DNA from 2 places in the Salibacterium sp. K-3 genome. Region 2 is predicted to be linked to the other one. Evidence: a T-box and tRNA genes for the amino acid it is inferred to sense, from the RefSeq annotation. Region 2 holds a T-box; the other holds one or more tRNA genes.

Region 1 (3,197 bases), on a different contig from region 2:
CCTCGGCGGCCTGCTGATGGGCTACGGTGCGCGGCTTGCGTTCGGATGCAATATCGGCGCTTATTTCACCGGCATTGCGTCCTTCAGTCTGCACGGCTATCTATGGGGCGTTCTCGCCCTCGCCGGGACATTCGTGGCACTGTTCATCCGGCCGTTATTCGGCTTGTCCGTGCCAAAATCAAAAGATTCCTTCTGCTGACAGCAGCAGCGCAGATCCTGGTTTGGATCTGCGCTTTTTTTTTTGGATTCCAGAGGAGAGTATTTTGGAAAAGTCGGACGGCTGCTGTCTCCGAACGAATGGGTAGAGGACAGTAGAGTCAGAAATGGACGGGGGGGTGTTCTGTAACATGGAATTAGAGGGCATTGTACAAGAATTCTTTGTCGGCAGTGGTATCCAGCTCTGGAATAACTCCGGATTCAGTCGTTAAGATCAGTATCGGCTTCTTTCAGCACAGAGCTGATATTTTCTCCCTGCACGAGCAGGTCGGCTTCACTGTCCATCTCTGTTTCTGTCTGATTGACAATCACAAGCCGGGCACCCTGCTGTTTGGCCTCGAGGGGAAAATGAGAGGCCGGGGCCACAGTCAGGCTGGAGGCGAGCACGATAAACAGATCAGCCCGCGCGGCTTCCTGCTGTGCCTTGGTGATTGCTTCTTCCGGAAGCATTTCCCCGAACAGGACGATGTTTGGTCGTAGAAATCCGCCGCAGAAGGAGCAGGTTGTTTCATTTTCCAGGTAACGGCGGTTTTCGGCGGTTTCCCCGCAGGAATGGCAGTGCAGGGCGGCAATCGAGCCGTGAAGTTCTGCCACCTTGCTGCTTCCCGCCTGCTGATGCAGTCCGTCGACATTTTGTGTAATAATGCTGTCGATAATTCCCTTATTTTCCCATTCCGCTAGAAGGTGATGACCGTCATTCGGTTTGACACCGACCAGTGATTCGATTCGGGACCGGTAAAAGCTGAAAAATTCATCACGATTGTTTTCCATTGCGTCAATGCTCGCCAGTGCAGCAGGATTACGATCTTTCCACAGCCCGGTGTTGGAACGAAAATCAGGGAGGCCGCTTTCAGTGGACATGCCCGCTCCCGTCATGACGACGGTGTGACCGGACTCCCGGATAAGTTCTGACAATTGGTTCATACGCGTACATCCTCCTGTATCGATGGTAAGCTGATTTTATTATGAAGGAGGAAACCGGTTGTTTTCAAACAAGGAAAAAATGGCGGACATTTGTTCCGTTATTTTTTTAAAAAAAGCTTTTTAAAGGGAGATCTGGACATCCATTCCGTTATTATTAGTTATTAAAGGAAATCCGGTGCTTCTTTTAGTAAATAACGGCATCAATGTCCGAATCAGCTCCTCCCGGGTGGAAAAATCCAGAAATAGCGGCATAGATGTCCATCGAAGAAAACAGAAAAGAGGTATCATAAAAAACAGCAGCGCTGACTCGGAAGACAGCGCTGCTTATCGTTACTTGATATTCATATTAAGAAAGGGAGTTGGTGCGGTTGAGAGGACTCGAACCTCCAAGGGCGCTATGCCCACACGGACCTGAACCGTGCGCGTCTGCCAGTTCCGCCACAACCGCAAGACAAATTCTATTCTATAAGAATCCTTTTAATAATGCAAGGGGTAATTCATAATTTTTTTTATGCACTCAAATGGTATAATGCACTAAGAAAAAAAGGAGGGCGAATCGATGGATTTTTCGTATATAACAACACATCAGAAACGTTTTATTGATGAACTGGTGGAATTCCTGCGCATTCCGAGTATTTCCACGCTGCCGGAGTATAAAGAAAAAGTGGAACAGGCAGCGGACTGGACGGCATCCCGGCTGCAGCATGCCGGCCTGGAACACGTTACGGTCATGCAGACGAACGGGCAGCCGGTTGTATACGGAGACTGGCTCCATGCTGACGGGGCACCGACGATTCTGTTTTACGGCCATTATGATGTGCAGCCGGCGGAACCGCTTGAACTCTGGCATACGAACCCGTTTGAGCCGGTCGTGGAAAACGGACGGATTTACGCCCGGGGTGCGACGGACATGAAAGCAAATGTTCTGCTTCCCATTATAGCATGTGAATCGTGGCTGAAGGAAGCGGAGGCACTTCCGGTAAATGTGAAATTCCTGTTTGAAGGAGAAGAAGAAATCGGAAGCCCATCGCTCGCTGCATTTATGGAACAAAACAAGGAACTGCTGCGGGCGGACGCGGCGATAAGCGCCGATTCCGGGCAGATGGAAGAAGAGCAGCCGGCGGCGATGGTCAGTCTCCGCGGCCTTACAGGCATTCAGATTGATGTGCGCGGCGCAGAAGGGGACCTTCATTCCGGACTTTACGGAGGTGCTGTCCCCAACAGCGCCCAGGCTCTCTCCCGTATACTCGACTCCCTGAAACACGCGGATGGAACGATTGCGGTGGAAGGCTTTTATGATGATGTCATCGAGCGTAGTGACGAAGAAAAATCGCGGATCAATGCAAATCACAGCGGTGCCGAAGTGTTTCAGCAGAAAGCAGGAGCCCGCAAACTGCATGGGGAGCCGGGTTATACCCCTGGAGAACAGACGCTTGTCCGTCCGACGCTTGATATCAACGGGCTCTGGGGAGGATATCAGGGAATTGGCGTAAAAACGGTTATTCCTGCTGAAGCCCATGCGAAAGTGACATGCCGCCTTGTCCCGGATCAGGACCCGGACGAGGTGACGGGGAAACTCCGCCGCCACGTCGAAAAGCACACGCCGGAGGAAGTGGAAGCGGTTGTTATACCGCTGGAAGGAAGAGCGTTCCCCTACATGCTGCCGGAAGATCATCCCGGACTGGAGGCGGTGGAACAGGCCGTCTGGAAAGTGGAACAAAAACATGCGGCCCGCCTCCGAATCGGCGGATCGATCCCTATTACCGGACTGCTGCAGCAGCTTCTGGATGTCCACACGATCCAGCTCGGGTTTTCCGTCTTTGATGAAGGCATGCATGCCCCGAACGAATTTTACCGGCTTCAGCAGTTTGAAAAAGGACAGAAAGTGTATACACAGCTTCTTCAGGAACTTGCGGAATACCTTGCGTAATTCCGGGGTAAAGAAAACCGGGGCTGCCATGCTCCGGTTTTTGTTTTGAGAAACAATTCATTAGAAAGTAGTGGCTGGCTATGGGAAGAGCGGATATCGACCGTTCCACATTGGATATTACATATGA
Region 2 (3,197 bases):
CGCAACTTCCGCCGCGGTCTCTTTCATCATCTCATGGGTTTCCTGCGGAAGCCCGTCGATAATATGGGAGCAGACCCGGATGCCGTGTGCGCGGAGTTTGTTCACTCCTTCTTTGTAACATTCAAAGTCGTGCGCCCGGTTGATAAGTTCAGCTGTGCTTTCATGAACGGTCTGCAGGCCGAGTTCGACCCAGAGATACGTACGTTCATTTAATTCAGCAAGATACTCCACGACATCATCCGGAAGACAGTCGGGACGGGTGGCAATGGCAAGACCGACAACACCATCCTGTTCGAGAATAACTTCAAACATTTCCCGCAGCTCTTCCACCGGTGCATACGTGTTGCTGAAAGCCTGGAAATAACCGATATATTTACCGTTTTTCCATTTTTGGTGCATACGGTCTTTAATCTCGTGAAACTGTGTCACGAGGTCATCCTTCCGGTCACCGGCGAAATCGCCGGAACCCCGGGCGGAACAGAACGTGCATCCCCCGGAAGCTGCCTGGCCGTCCCGGTTCGGACAGGTAAAGCCTCCATCGAGAGGAATTTTAAAAATCTTTTCGCCGAAATGTTCCCGAAGGTGGTAGTTCCATGTATGATACCTTTTTTCTCCCCATTTCAGAGGATGGGTTTCCTGTTCATCGAGCGCCATGATTGAATCTCTCCTTCTACACGCTATACTACTGTATTTTAGCACGTTTCACTGTTTCGTCCAAACAGACACCCGCAGGCTTCAAGATAACTCTGATATATGATAGGATGGTTAATATGTGATAGATGAAAGATTCCGTCTCCCTGTCTTGAGAATTCTTGACAGAAGGGGCATGAATTCATAAAATATCAAGTATTGAACGAGATCCGGATGAAGCTTCGTTAATATGGGAATAACGGTGAGAAGGAATAGTAACAGTGCACCTGGACACAGAGAGACGGCGGATGGTGAAAGCCGTACGAAGGGAACTGTGAACTCCCCTTTAAGTTGCAGAAGAGAAAAAACAGTATCTTCTGCCGTATATCCGCGTTAGGGACATCAACAGCGGGCGTGCATCTTATGCATGCCAATCAGGGTGGTACCGCGGGAATGGCAGCTGAAAGAAACAACCTCTCGTCCCTATAGGAAGCAGGTAGGGGCGGGGGTTTTTTTATGGATATATCACCGGAAAAATGAAAACGGGTACGATAAACAAAGGAGGTACATATACGATGGCTTTTCCCCACCAGGATATTGAAAAGAAATGGCAGCAGTACTGGGAAAACAATACTATTTTCAAAACGCCGGATGATCCGGAGGCCGGCGCGAAATTTTACGCGCTGGATATGTTTCCTTATCCATCTGGGGCCGGGCTTCATGTCGGCCATCCGGAAGGATATACAGCGACGGATATCATTTCCCGCATGAAGCGGATGCAGGGGTACAACGTTCTTCATCCGATGGGGTGGGACGCGTTTGGACTGCCGGCAGAGCAGTTTGCTCTTGATACAGGAAAGAATCCGGGCGAGTTCACGCAGGCAAACATCGAAACGTTCAAACGCCAGATTAAAGCGCTCGGGTTTTCCTATGACTGGGACCGGGAAATTAACACCACCGATCCGGACTACTACAAGTGGACGCAGTGGATTTTTATCCAGCTGTACAAAGAAGGTCTCGCTTATCTTGATGAAGTAGCTGTCAACTGGTGCCCGGCTCTTGGGACCGTTCTGGCCAATGAAGAAGTGATAGACGGCCGCAGTGAACGCGGCGATCATCCGGTTGAACGCCGTCCGATGAAACAGTGGATGCTGAAAATTACAGATTACGCCGACCGTCTGCTTGAAGATCTGGATGAGCTGGACTGGCCGGAAAGTGTCAAGGATATGCAGCGGAACTGGATCGGCCGCTCGGAAGGAGCGGAAGTCTATTTTGATATAGAAGGTCATGAGGAGACATTCACTGCCTTCACAACCCGGCCGGACACGTTGTTTGGAGCCACCTACTGTGTGTTTGCCCCTGAACATGAATTGATTGATGAGATTACGACAGAAGAACAGAGAGAGGCTGTAAAAGCCTATAAACAGGAAGTCGGTACGAAAAGCGACCTGGAACGGACCGAGCTGCAGAAAGAGAAGACCGGTGTGTTTACCGGAGCGTATGCTGTTAATCCGGTGAACGGGGAAAAACTGCCGATCTGGATCGCCGACTACGTCCTTGTCAGCTACGGAAGCGGAGCCATTATGGCGGTGCCGGGTCATGACCAGAGGGACTACGAATTTGCTGAAAAATTCGACCTCCCGATTGTAGAAGTCGTACAGGGAGGCAATTTAGAGGAAGAAGCATATGAAGGAGACGGTCCTCATGTGAATTCCGAATTCCTGAACGGCCTTCATACCGATGAGGCGATTTCAGCCATGACAGAACGCCTGGAGCAGGAAGGTAAAGGGAAGAAAGAAGTGACGTACCGCCTCCGCGACTGGCTTTTCAGCCGTCAGCGCTACTGGGGTGAGCCTATCCCGATGATTCATTGGGAAGATGGTTCCCTCACGCCGGTGCCCGAAGATGAACTGCCTCTGGAACTGCCGGAACTGGACGAATTTAAGCCGTCCGGCAACGGAGAGTCCCCGCTTGCCAACGCTGAAGGCTGGCTGGAAGTGACCGATCCGGCTACAGGCATGAAAGGGCGCCGTGAAACGAATACGATGCCGCAGTGGGCCGGAAGCTGCTGGTATTACCTGCGATTCATCGATCCGGATAACGAGGAAAAGCTGGCCGATGAAGAAAAGCTGAAGCACTGGCTTCCGGTGGATATCTATGTCGGCGGCGCAGAGCATGCTGTGCTGCACCTGCTTTATGCCCGCTTTTGGCACAAAGTGCTGTATGACATTGGTGTGGTTCCGACGAAGGAGCCGTTTCAGCGTCTCTATAACCAGGGCATGATCCTTGGCGAAAACAACGAGAAAATGAGTAAATCCAAAGGCAATGTCGTGAACCCGGACGATATCATTAAAACACATGGGGCTGATACTCTCCGCCTCTATGAAATGTTTATGGGGCCGCTGGAAGCGTCAGTCGCCTGGTCGGAAAACGGTCTTGACGGCGCCCGCCGCTTCCTGGACCGGGTATGGCGGATCTTCACGGATGAAAAGCAGGCTCTCAGCAGTGCTGTCACAAAGGACGGCGGCAGCGAAGAGTTTGAAAGGACCTACCATAAAACCGTTCAT

Evidence for each region. The T-box of region 2 lies ahead of leuS (leucine--tRNA ligase). A T-box ahead of a tRNA ligase gene usually reads a tRNA of that ligase, here a tRNA-Leu.
Region 1: it encodes a tRNA-Leu, which carries the amino acid that the T-box ahead of leuS (leucine--tRNA ligase) is inferred to sense. The anticodon was not compared.

What each region holds. Positions count from the first base shown of each region.
Region 1 covers NZ_JBSVZE010000002.1:107,144-110,340, reverse strand. The annotation lists gene ACW9JV_RS12685 (YeeE/YedE family protein) at 1-199, shown strand, start outside; gene ACW9JV_RS12680 (NAD-dependent protein deacylase) at 418-1,140, opposite strand; tRNA gene ACW9JV_RS12675 (tRNA-Leu) at 1,501-1,588, opposite strand; gene ACW9JV_RS12670 (dipeptidase) at 1,700-3,070, shown strand; gene ACW9JV_RS12665 (hypothetical protein) at 3,151-3,197, shown strand, end outside.
Region 2 covers NZ_JBSVZE010000001.1:1,036,359-1,039,555, forward strand. The annotation lists gene ACW9JV_RS05010 (TIGR01212 family radical SAM protein) at 1-654, opposite strand, end outside; T-box leader at 884-1,118, shown strand; gene leuS (leucine--tRNA ligase) at 1,206-3,197, shown strand, end outside.